3 regions of the Enterobacter sp. C4G1 genome follow, and region 1 is predicted to be linked to each of the others. Evidence: predicted binding sites of a transcription regulator. Region 1 holds the regulator's gene; each other region holds the start of a gene.
What was found. Region 1 encodes Fur, which represses iron uptake genes when iron is present. Its sites were predicted from a motif close to ATAATAATGAGAACNACTATCAA; they were not measured.

Region 1 (4,287 bases):
TGATTAAAAAGACAGCGACTGGAAGCCTGCGGGCTTCCAGTCGTTGGCGTGCCGATGTGGGTGATGTATGATGGCGCGCTTATCGCCCGGGCAATAGCAGGGCGGCTTGTTTTCCCCCGAAGTCTCAAAATCATGGCCAAAGAACAAACGGACCGTACGACAATAGATCTGTTCGCGAATGAGCGTCGCCCGGGACGACCCAAGACAAATCCGCTTTCGCGCGATGAACAGCTGCGTATTAATAAACGCAACCAGCTTAAACGCGATAAAAATCGTGGGCTTAAGCGTGTCGAACTGAAACTCAACGCCGATGCCGTTGATGCACTCAACGAGCTTGCCAGCGCCCGCGACATCAGCCGCAGCGAGCTGATTGAAGAGATGTTGATCGCGCAACTCGAAAAATTGCACAGCAAGGCATAAGTCAGAAAACTCCCTTTCTCACCCTTTTCATGTAGCACAGAGTGCAGTCCTGCGCGATAGCTGTTTCCGCAGGGTTGTCTGTTCTGCTATTATTGCCCTTATCCGTGGACAAATTGCGCCACCATACCATTAAGTTTCAAGAGGTTATTTTACTCATGGCAATCATCGGCATTTTCTTCGGCAGTGATACCGGCAATACCGAAAATATCGCAAAAAACATTCAAAAACAGCTCGGTAAAGATGTTGCCGATGTGCATGACATTGCCAAGAGCAGCAAAGAAGATCTCGAAGGCTATGACATCCTGCTGCTGGGTATTCCAACCTGGTACTACGGCGAAGCGCAGTGCGACTGGGACGATTTCTTCCCGACTCTGGAAGAGGTTGATTTCAACGGTAAGCTGGTTGCGCTGTTCGGTTGTGGCGATCAGGAAGATTACGCAGAATATTTCTGTGACGCGCTGGGCACCATCCGCGACATCATTGAACCACGCGGCGCAGCTATCGTGGGTCACTGGCCGACAGCGGGTTACCACTTCGAAGCCTCTAAAGGCCTGGCCGACGACGATCACTTTGTGGGTCTGGCCATCGATGAAGACCGCCAGCCAGAACTGACTGCAGAACGCGTTGAAAAATGGGTTAAACAGGTCCGCGAAGAACTGAACCTGGACGACATCCTTAACGCCTGATAATGAGCGGCGCAACTTCGGTTGCGCCCGCTTGACCGGGTCAAACCGATTAAATTAATTGCTACAAACTTTTAACTTTTTCGTTCAGACCTGTACAATATCCCCCTGGTAATACGTGGGTGCCATCGAACAAGTTTGTTGGTGATACCACGTTTTTATAAGCATACTTTGCTTGAGACTTGCAGTTTTCATTTAGACATGGCAGTTCTATAATGATACGCATTATCCCAAGTGCATTCTCTGTCACTTCTTCCTTAGAAGTGAATCGTTTAGCAACAGGACAGATTCCGCATGACTGACAACAACACCGCATTAAAGAAGGCTGGCCTGAAAGTTACGCTTCCTCGGTTAAAAATCCTTGAAGTGCTTCAGGGACCAGACAATCACCATGTCAGTGCGGAAGACCTTTATAAGCGTCTTATCGACATGGGTGAAGAAATTGGGCTGGCGACCGTTTATCGCGTGCTGAACCAGTTTGATGACGCGGGCATTGTTACCCGTCATAACTTCGAAGGCGGTAAATCTGTTTTCGAACTGACTCAGCAACACCATCACGATCACCTGATCTGCCTCGACTGTGGCAAGGTCATTGAATTTAGTGATGACTCTATCGAAGCGCGCCAGCGTGAAATCGCGGCCCGTCATGGCATCCGTCTGACCAACCACAGCCTGTACCTGTACGGCCACTGTGCGGAAGGCGATTGCCGCGAAAATGATCACGCGCACGACGCGAAGTAAGTACTCTTTTCATACTCTGAGCCAGCCGAAAGGTTGGCTTTTTTTTGCCAGTTATTTGGCATAAAAAAAGCCCGGTAAGCGTAGCGCCACCGGGCATGATAACAGCGAGTTAATTACTGTTATTACTACGGATCTCTTTCCAGATCTGATCGCAACGCTTCGCCACTTCCTGATCGTTTCCGGTTTTACGCGCCTGGATACAGGCCTGGTAATCCATCACGCGGACGTTTTCCTGAGTTGCGAACTGCTCATGCGCCTTCTCTTTCTTCAGCACATTAAGCACGCTCTGGCAGGCTTCGATTTTCTCTGGCGAGCCTTCAGCTGTATTAATACAGGCGCTGTAAGCCTCTTTCAGACGTGAGTCCTCTTTTGGTGCCTGAGTCTGCGCACAAGCCACCAGCCCCGATGCCAGCATCGCGACGATTATGATTTTTTTCATCATTTTCAGTCTCCATTCCGGCGGAACTTAACCCGCCGGTCTGTTCATCAGAAGATTGTGAACGGGGCAATCACCATGAATTTCACGTCACGTTCATCCTGGAAGATGTTGCCGTAACCGCCCGCGTAACTTGGGATATCGGAGTGGTTGTCGTATTGAGTGAAGTGCAGTTTGAACATCGTGCCTTTCGCGCGACCATCCTGAAGGGTGTAAATCGCATCCAGGCTGTAAGAGGACTCTTTCAGACGATAGTTCGGGTCGTAGTACGCGTCTGGTGTGGCCATATCGCCAGGTTTTGCATCCCATGCGTAAGCGTAGGAAGCCCCCACCGCCCAGCCCGGCAGATTCCAGTTTTTCAGGTCATACATGGCACCGAAGAAGACGGCTTTTTCGCCATCGGCGTTGAAGTCTGAACGGTTATCCCACCAGATATCCAGACGACCATTAGAGGACGCATAGGTTGGGGTCATACGTTGCAGGAAGTAACCCTGCTGGCCTTCAGCCTTCACCCATGTCCCTTCAAGACGTAAATCGACCTGGCCCACTTTGTAGCCGAAGGTTAAAGCCTGCAACCACGCCGTGCCGTCGTATATATCGTTTACCGTACCGCTGCTGGCTTTGTCGCGCGTACCGTAGAACTGATAGCTGGTGCTCAACGGGCTGCCCGCAATATCAAACTTGTAGCTTGCTTTGGCAAAATACTGGTCGATATAGCCTTCAGCCTGACCAAATGCGGCTTCAAGAACCAGGTCGTTTTTGAAATCGTACTTCGCACCCAGCGAGTGAAGATAATCAACTTTGGTTTTTTTATCGTTCTGGTAAAACTTATCCATCTCAATATGCCACGGCGCTTTATACTCGTTGGTCCACATATACGAGAAGCTCAGTGCGCCCGCATCGCCGTAGTCAAAATTCGCGCCAGCTTCTGCACCCTGATAAGTACCTGGCATAAAGCTCCAGTGTGGCGCTAACAGCGTTTGTCCGGTTGGCTGGATATAACCCGCACGTGCCCATACCGGGCCATATTTAAATTTCGCAGCGGCCTTATACAGGCTGACTCCGCTCTTATCTCCTGACCAGTCTTCTTTATACGCTTTGTTGCTGGAAGAGAATGCAATTTCGTTCGGGTGACCACTGTCGCCATTTTCCGCCATTTCTATTGCAGTGAATGCCGCAATATCCAGGCCGAACAAATCGGCGGCGTAACCCGACTGGAAATCCAGGTTGGCGTTCCAGGTGGAGTGAGAAAGGTTGGTTTTGTATTTGTCTTCGGTGACGTCTTTACGGTCACGTTCACGCTGCCAGTAATAGATACCGCCCGTGAGCGTAGAATCATCAATGAAACCTGCCGCTTTAGCTTCTGGAGCGACAACCAGGCCCGACATTGCTGTCACACCGGCAATAGCCAGCGCCAGCGCACTACGTTTGCCACTGAACGTACGCATAGATTATTCCTCTTTGACGAATTAAAACGCCTAAAACGGCGAAAAATATAAAAGACCAAATGGTCAGGGGTAGTTAGAAATACCCTCGAATTAACTACCGTCTTTAGGTTATTTTTCGCGACGCGAATTATCAATGCTTTTTAGCGGGCAAAAGTCAGGATTATGACGAAGTGCACATAATTGGTAGCGATTTGTAACACTTCGCGCGAAGCGAGGTTTTACGGGGGAAAGCGATTAAATTCAGAGGGTAATAACAGAGGTTTGCACTTATTTTCACCTGTTTTGTCTTTCCGTAAATTCACAAACTTTTTTTGAGAAAAATAAGTAGCAGCTCATTGACCTGTATATTTCTCAATATCGCTTTTGCCATGCCGTTAATGGCATGATCATTAAATAAAAAAAACGCCGCAATAAGCGGCGTTTGTTTCTCATTGACCAGGCAAGCGTTATTATTCGCCGACTTTAGCCCAGGTATCACGCAGACCCACAGTACGGTTAAATACCAGTTTTTCTGCGGTGCTGTAACGGCTGTCCAGGCAGAAGTAACCTTCACGCTCAA
Region 2 (4,287 bases), on a different contig from region 1:
AGTACCGCCGTTGCTGCCAGACAGGGCTTAAGTTACCGGCCATCTCTCTGGGGCTTTGGCATAACTTTGGTGATACCACGCTCATTGAAAACAGCCGTCAACTTTTACAGCGGGCTTTCGATTTGGGTATCACCCATTTTGATCTGGCCAACAACTACGGCCCACCTCCAGGCTCAGCCGAGCGCAATTTCGGGCGTATTTTGCAGGAAGATTTTCTGCCCTGGCGTGACGAGTTAATAATTTCCACCAAAGCAGGCTACACCATGTGGGACGGCCCTTACGGCGACTGGGGCTCACGCAAATATCTGATTTCAAGTCTGGAACAGAGCCTGAAGCGTATGGGGCTTGAATATGTCGATATCTTCTATCACCACCGCCCAGATCCTGAAACGCCACTTCAGGAGACAATGAAAGCACTTGATCACGTGGTGCGTCAGGGGAAAGCACTGTACGTTGGTTTATCGAACTATCCGGCGGAACTGGCGCGTAAAGCGATCGATATTCTTAACGATCTCGGTACGCCTTGTGTTATCCACCAGCCTAAATACTCCATGTTTGAGCGCGCGCCGGAAGAGGGATTACTGGACGTCCTGAAAGAGAAAGGTGTCGGGTGTATTCCCTTCTCGCCGCTGGCAGGTGGCCAACTGACTAACCGCTATCTGCACGGAATTCCACAGGATTCACGCGCGGCGAGCGGCAGTAAGTTCCTTAACCCCGACCAGTTAACCGAAGAAAAACGGTTAAAGGTCGTCGCGCTGAACACGCTGGCGGAAAAGCGCGGCCAGAAACTCTCGCAAATGGCACTGGCGTGGGTATTGCGCCACGATGCGGTAACGTCCGTACTGATTGGCGCGAGTAAAACGTCGCAAATTGATGATGCGGTCGGGATGCTCGAGAATCGTCATTTCTCCCCACAAGAGCTGACCACCATCGACGATATTCTGAACCGGTCAAATTAAAACCATTTTTAGCAAAACGTGCTCTTATTTGTGATTTAGGAGTTGAGGCGATGAAACGGGGCTTTACCGCCCCGTAATATTGCGTTAACAGGCCGCACGACGGCCCCGATCGTGAAGGAGAAGAGTATGTTCAGGTCACTGATTCTGGCTGCGGTTTTAATGGCTGCGGCACCGCTGGTTGCAAATGCGGGCGAAATCACCCTGTTGCCATCAGTAAAATTACAAATTGGCGATCGCGATAATTACGGTAACTACTGGGACGGTGGCGGCTGGCGTGACCGTGATTACTGGAATCGTCATTATGAATGGCGTAGAGATCGCTGGTGGAGACATGATAATGGTCGCCATCGTGGCTGGGATAACCGTAAAGCCTACGAGCGCGGCTATCGCGAAGGGTGGGACGACCGTGACGATCGTCGCGGAGGATGGGGTCGTGGCCACGGCCATGGTCACCACCACTAAAACAGAAAGGAGCCTGTTGGCTCCTTTCTTATTTCTATAATCCCAGTATCGTCCCGACCAACAACCACAGGTTGAGCGCCACCACCACAACCACAATGGCCCAGCCAGTGCGTTTCACAAGCGTAGTGTTCACCAGATCGCCCATCAGGGATTTGTCGCTGGTAAAGATCAGCAGCGGAACCAGTGCCAGTGCAATACCAAAGCTCAGCAATACCTGGCTCATTACCAGGATACGCGTTGGATCAAGCCCCATCAGGATAACGATAAATGATGGCAGCATGGTGACTGAACGGCGCACCCACAGCGGAATGTGAAAGCGCACGAATCCCTGCATCACCACCTGCCCTGCCAGGGTTCCCACCACGGTCGAAGACAGGCCCGCAGCAACCAGACTCAACCCAAATACGGTGGCAGCCGCATGGCTCAGCAAGGGTTCCAGCGTCAGATACGCCTCATCAAGATCGGCAATGCCCGTGTGCCCGTTAAAATGAAACGCGGCGGCGGCAGTTGCCATCATCGCCAGATTCACAAAACCGGCAATCGTCATTGCGATACCAACATCCCATTTGGTTGCGGAATAACGCTGCTGGCGCGTCCCGCCGTGCAGGTGCTGCGTTAAAGAAGAGTGAAGGTAAATCACGTGCGGCATTATAGTAGCGCCCAGAACGCCCGCAGCCAGGAATACGGCTTCAGAGGTTGGCAGGCTTGGGATAACCATCCCTTTACTTAACTGCGCCAGGTCAGGCCGCGAAAAAATTAACTCAACAATATAAGCCGCAGCCACAAACAACAGCAGACCACCAATCACTTTTTCAAGCGGCTTTTGCCCACGACGCTGCAACATCAGGATAAGGAAAGTCGCAATCCCGGTCAGCACCGCGCCCTGTAACAGAGAAACGCCCAGTATCAGTTTGAACCCGATAGCCGCCCCAATAAATTCAGCCAGATCCGTTGCCATTGCAATGATTTCAGCCTGGATCCAGTAAAGCCAGACGGCGGGACGCGGATAATGGTCGCGGATCTGTTCTGCCAGGTTTTTACCCGTGGCGATCCCAAGCTTTGCGGAAAGCATCTGAATCAGCATTGCCATCAGGTTCGCCCAGACGACAACCCACAGCAACTTATAGCCGAAGCTCGCCCCGGCCTGAATATTGGTCGCAAAATTACCCGGATCGATATAGCCAATGGCAGCGATGAACGCAGGTCCCATTAATGCGAACCGCAACTTGCGCGCTGCTCTGCCACTGCTACCCTCTACGCGACTGTTTGTCATTTCTGCCTCTGGAAATATAGCCTTTGCTATGTTTGATGCTAACAAAATGAGAATGATTATCAAGATCATTTAAAACGTTTTGAGTGATTTCTCTGATAGCTTTGAACGATAGAAGGGCAGCTTCGCTGGTGCGACCCCACAGAATGTGGATTCGCGCAGTCTTTTGTGAAGCGTAGCACACAAACTTAACTTTTCACTAATTTACTCAACATAACAAAAATGTATTGTTGATCACTATTTTTGAGACTCGTCACAGGATGTGACTATAGTGTGGCTTTGATCTCGTTTTCTTTACGCTTGTTACATAGAATGTGCACGGAAATTAAACCTGCCTCAAATTTGGAGCAAATATGGACCGCGTCCTTCACTTTGTCCTGGCACTCGTTGTCGTTACTGCGCTTGCATTGCTGGTCAGCCATGACCGCAAAAAAATCCGCATCCGCTATGTTGTTCAGCTTCTCGTCATTGAAGTTTTACTCGCGTGGTTCTTCCTGAACTCCAACGTGGGGCTTGGCTTCGTGAAAGGCTTCTCCGAAATGTTCGAAAAACTGCTCGGATTCGCCAACGAAGGGACTAACTTTGTTTTCGGTAAAATGAACGACGAAGGCCTGGCATTCTTCTTCCTGAAAGTGCTGTGCCCTATCGTCTTCATCTCTGCGCTGATTGGTATTCTGCAACACATCCGTGTTCTGCCTGTCGTTATCCGCGCTATTGGTACTGTACTGTCTAAAGTCAACGGTATGGGCAAACTGGAATCCTTCAACGCAGTAAGTTCCCTGATCCTGGGTCAGTCTGAGAACTTCATTGCGTATAAAGACATTCTGGGCAAAATGTCCCGCAACCGTATGTACACCATGGCAGCCACGGCAATGTCTACCGTTTCCATGTCTATTGTGGGCGCGTACATGACGATGCTGGAACCGAAATACGTTGTTGCAGCTCTGGTTCTGAACATGTTCAGCACCTTTATCGTGCTGTCTCTTATCAACCCATACCGCGTTGAAGAGGGCGAAGAGAACCTCCAGATGGCAAATCTGCATGAAGGTCAGAGCTTCTTCGAAATGTTAGGTGAGTACATCCTGGCAGGTTTCAAAGTTGCGATTATCGTTGCAGCTATGCTTATCGGCTTTATCGCGCTGATTTCTGCATTGAACGCACTGTTCGCTGCGGTTCTGGGTATCTCCTTCCAGGGTATCCTCGGCTACATCTTCTATCCGATTGCGTGGGTAATGGGTGTTCCGGCAAGCGAAGCATTACAGGTTGGTAGCATCATGGCCACCAAACTGGTTTCCAACGAATTTGTTGCGATGATGGATCTCCAGAAAATTGCCGGCACGCTCTCTCCGCGCGCTGAAGGTATTATCTCTGTGTTCCTGGTTTCCTTCGCCAACTTCTCTTCTATCGGCATCATCGCGGGTGCGATTAAAGGTCTGAACGAAGAGCAAGGTAACGTGGTTTCTCGCTTCGGTCTGAAACTGGTTTATGGTTCTACCCTGGTGAGCGTACTGTCTGCTTCTATCGCAGCACTGGTACTGTAATCCGGATCGAAAACAAAACCGGGAGCCTGTGCTCCTGGTTTTTTTATGCCTGCAG
Region 3 (4,287 bases), 860 kb from region 1:
CAGGATGATGACGGCCATAAATACCAGCCCGACAGAGGCGAAGCCTTGCATCATCGGCGGTGCCAGAATTGACCAGTCCGCCATGCCCATCCAGGCACTCATCCCCGTGAGTTTGACCGCCCACACGCAGCCGAAGATTTCGATCATGCCCATCACCAGACAAATCTTGAGCGCCGCGCGCCAGCCGCCAAAGTGGTTAGCAAAGACGCCGATAGTGGCGTTGGAGAAGAACATCGGGATAAAGCCAGGAATGATGAGAATAGAAGAACCGCAGCCCACCAGAATGCCGACGGCAATCAGCTGACCGATGGTGCCCCACATAAAGCCCCAGACGACGGCATTTGGCGCGAAGCTATAGATAGCGGCGCAGTCAATCGCCAGTACAGCACCAGGGATCAGGCGTTGGGAGATACCGTTGAAGGCTTCTGATAGTTCAGCCACGAACATACGCACGCCCTGGGTGATGATGAAAATCGCCACCGCGAACGAGAAACCGGTTTGCAGGATGTAGACCGTCCAGTGCGTTTTGCCCGCCATCGCCTGGACGACGTCGATGCCGAAAGAGAGCAGGATCGCGCCGAAGAAAATGGTCATCACAATCGCGGTAGAGACGATGTTGTCATGGAAAATATTCAGCCAACCAGGCAGCTTAAGGTCTTCAACGCTCTCTTCTTTTTTCCCCAGGAATGGCGCGACTTTGTAGGCAATCCACGACGCGAACTGCTGCTGGTGACCAATTGAGAAACCACACCCATCGGTCACTTCTTGCGTTGGCTTGTACATCATATTGGAGGTGATCCCCCAATACAGCGAAACCAGAACCGCTGTGCAGATGATCGTTGTCCACATCGGATAACCGAAGATATAAAGGGATACGGCAATCAGCCCGGCCTGCTGGAACATGATATGGCCGGTCAGCATGATGGTGCGGATACCGGTTATACGCCGCAGCAGAACGTAGATAATGTTCAGCGCCAGCGCGAGCAGGACGGCGTACCCTACCCAGCTATACGCATCGCCCATACGATCGATCGTTGCCATCATTGACGCGTAAGTGTCAGAGATGGCGCCATTGATGCCATACACTTCCGACATTTTGGCGACCACGGGCTTAAAAGTGCCCGTTAAAATGCCAGACCCCGCCTGTAACAACATAAAACCGATAATGGTTTTAATGGTGCCTTTGATAATGACGCTCACGCTTTTGCGTAACAGGATATAGCCCAGACACGTCACGATCCCCAGCAAGAGCGGAGCATTGGTCATTACCTGGTTAAAGAAAACGGTAAAGACGCTGTAGAGGATTTCCATAACACTCTCCAGAAAGTTGGAGCACGAGGTCACCCTCATGCGGTTGGTGCCAACACTCTATTAATCACAAATAATCACCACAAGATTGAATCTGATTATTTGTGAGCCATCACGCAAATTATTTCCATATACTTAATATTGATTTTCATTACGATATTAAAATCATTAAATAATCATTAAAATTCATACAATTAATCACTTTAAGACATTCTATTTACCGTAACACCTTAAAACTTACCCGCCCCTTCCAGCGGCGTAAAAGTGAAAAAATGGCATTGCAATGCTGATTTAATGGTGACAACATAAATCACAACCAATCATAATGTGATTAAATTTGATTTAAATAGGGAGCATAACGATGAGTAAAGTGAACACCATCACCCGCGAATCATGGATTCTGAGCACCTTCCCGGAGTGGGGCAGTTGGCTGAACGAAGAGATTGAGCAAGAGCAGGTTGCACCGGGTACCTTTGCGATGTGGTGGCTTGGCTGTACCGGGATCTGGCTGAAATCAGAGGGTGGTGCGAATATTTGCGTGGATTTCTGGTGCGGAACAGGCAAACAGAGTCACGGCAATCCGCTGATGAAAAAAGGCCATCAGATGCAGCGTATGGCAGGGGTAGAAAAGCTTCAGCCAAACCTGCGTACCACACCTTTTGTGCTCGATCCGTTCGCTATTCGTCAGATTGATGCGGTTCTGTCTACCCACGATCACAACGATCATATCGACGTCAACGTGGCGGCAGCGGTGATGCAAAACTGTGCCGATGATGTCCCGTTCATTGGCCCGCAAACCTGCGTTGATTTATGGGTGGGCTGGGGTGTGCCGAAAGAGCGCTGCATCGTGATGAAACCAGGCGATGTGGTAAAAATCAAAGACGTTGAAATTCATGCGCTGGATGCCTTTGATCGTACCGCGTTAATTACGCTGCCAGCCGATCAAAAAGCAGCGGGTGTGCTGCCGGATGGCATGGACGAACGCGCGGTGAACTACCTGTTTAAAACCCCTGGCGGTTCCCTCTATCACAGCGGCGACTCCCACTACTCCAACTACTACGCGAAGCACGGCAACGAGCACCACATCGATGTCGCGCTGGGTTCCTACGGTGAAAACCCGCGCGGTATCACCGACAAAATGACCAGCGCCGATATGCTACGCATGGCGGAAGCGCTGAACACCAAAGTGGTGATCCCGTTCCACCACGATATCTGGTCAAACTTCCAGGCCGATCCCCAGGAAATCCGCGTACTGTGGGAGATGAAAAAAGACCGGCTGAAATACGGCTTCAAACCGTTCATCTGGCAGGTCGGTGGCAAGTTCACCTGGCCACTGGATAAAGACAATCTTGAATACCACTATCCGCGTGGCTTTGATGATTGCTTCACCATTGAGCCAGACCTGCCGTTTAAGTCGTTCCTGTAATTGTGGCGCCCCATCGCCAGACCTCTGTGTCTGGCGATGTTATATTTTGCTTAGTAATTTCAGGCTATTTCAAATATTATCTTTTAAAATCAATTCTTATCGGAATAGCTCATGACGGAAGCGCAACGGCATCAAATTTTACTGGAACTATTGGCGCAGACAGGTTTTGTCACCGTAGAACAAGTGATTGAACGCCTGGGCATTTCTCCGGCCACCGCACGCCGCGATATCAACAAGCTCGATGAAAACGGCAAGCTGAAAAAAGTCCGCAACGGTGCGGAAGCCATTAGTCAGCAGCGCCCGCGCTGGACGCCGATGAACATCCATCAGGCGCTGAACCACGATGAAAAAGTGCGCATCGCCAGAGCGGCTTCGCAGCTGGTGAATCCCGGCGAGAGCGTGGTGATCAACTGTGGCTCGACGGCGTTTCTGCTGGGGCGGGAGATGTGTGGAAAACCGGTGCAGATCATTACTAATTATCTGCCTCTGGCCAACTATCTTATCGACCAGGAGCACGAGAGCGTGGTGATCATGGGCGGTCAGTACAACAAGAGCCAGTCCATTACGCTAAGCCCGCAGGACAGCGAAAACAGCCTCTACGCCGGACACTGGATGTTTACCAGCGGCAAGGGCCTTACCGCTGAAGGCCTGTATAAAACCGATATGCTGACGGCGATGGCCGAACAAAACATGCTTAACGTGGTGGGCAAGCTTGTTGTGCTGGTCGACAGCAGCAAAGTAGGTGAGCGCGCCGGAATGCTGTTCAGCCGGGCAGAGCAGATAGACATGGTGATCACCGGGAAAAATGCCGATCCCGTGATCCTCCAGAAGCTGGAAGATCAGGGCGTCACAATCCTGCGCGTTTAAAGGTGTTTACGGAAAAACGCGACGGTGGCATCCAGCGCGGCTGGTGTGATGCGGTGCCGCACACCGGCTTCCCACTGACAGGTTAAATTCCCGTCCAGCGCTTCACTGTTGAGTGCCTGCTGCAAGCGGAAGGTTTCAACGGCAGGCACAATGTCGTCTGCTTCGCCGTGCCACAAGAATAACGGCCTGTTAGCCAGTTGTGGCAATGCATGGGTTACCTCCCATTTCGCCAGTGGCGCCATCACAGCCTCAACATCATCCTGCTGTCGTGGTGGAAACAGCGTCTGCGAGAGGGAAGTGAAATATCCGGATCCCATCAGGCAGGCCACAGATTTCACCTCTGGATGACGGGTCATGATCCCAAGAGCCGTCATTCCCCCCATTGATGCCCCTGCCACCGCCAGGCGGTTATCCGCCACCAGCCCCGCCTGGTGCAATGCATCGCGCAGCGCGGCGAACTCGGTAAGGCTGCCGTGAAGGATTTGCCAGAACTGCCCAAGACGGGCCTGTTCATCACCCGTATAACGTGCGCCGTGATCGGGGGCATCCGCCATTACCACACGAAAACCCGCCTGTGCCAGCGCGACTGCAAAGTAGCTGTAAACGAGCTTAGATGAAGTAAACCCATGATAAAAAACCACAACGGGCAACGGTTGCTGACCTTTCCCAGCCGGAAAAGCATGTAG

Region 2: the regulator Fur is predicted to act here: its motif matches at 2,735-2,757, upstream of ACT9TW_RS21760 (Nramp family divalent metal transporter).
Region 3: the regulator Fur is predicted to act here: its motif matches at 1,444-1,466, upstream of ulaG (L-ascorbate 6-phosphate lactonase).

The regions. Positions count from the first base shown of each region.
Region 1 is NZ_JBQVVV010000001.1:2,394,875-2,399,161, reverse strand. It holds gene ybfF (esterase) at 1-3, shown strand, start outside; gene ybfE (LexA regulated protein) at 133-420, shown strand; gene fldA (flavodoxin FldA) at 576-1,106, shown strand; gene ACT9TW_RS11515 (ryhB-regulated fur leader peptide) at 1,319-1,405, shown strand; gene fur (ferric iron uptake transcriptional regulator) at 1,398-1,844, shown strand; gene chiQ (ChiQ/YbfN family lipoprotein) at 1,954-2,283, opposite strand; gene chiP (chitoporin ChiP) at 2,331-3,728, opposite strand; gene glnS (glutamine--tRNA ligase) at 4,178-4,287, opposite strand, start outside.
Region 2 is NZ_JBQVVV010000002.1:1,658,261-1,662,547, forward strand. It holds gene ACT9TW_RS21750 (aldo/keto reductase) at 1-959, shown strand, start outside; gene ypeC (DUF2502 domain-containing protein YpeC) at 1,086-1,421, shown strand; gene ACT9TW_RS21760 (Nramp family divalent metal transporter) at 1,456-2,694, opposite strand; gene ACT9TW_RS21765 (NupC/NupG family nucleoside CNT transporter) at 3,045-4,232, shown strand; gene ACT9TW_RS21770 (EAL domain-containing protein) at 4,276-4,287, opposite strand, start outside.
Region 3 is NZ_JBQVVV010000001.1:1,530,754-1,535,040, reverse strand. It holds gene ulaA (PTS ascorbate transporter subunit IIC) at 1-1,311, opposite strand, end outside; gene ulaG (L-ascorbate 6-phosphate lactonase) at 1,670-2,734, shown strand; gene ulaR (HTH-type transcriptional regulator UlaR) at 2,846-3,601, shown strand; gene yjfP (esterase) at 3,598-4,287, opposite strand, start outside.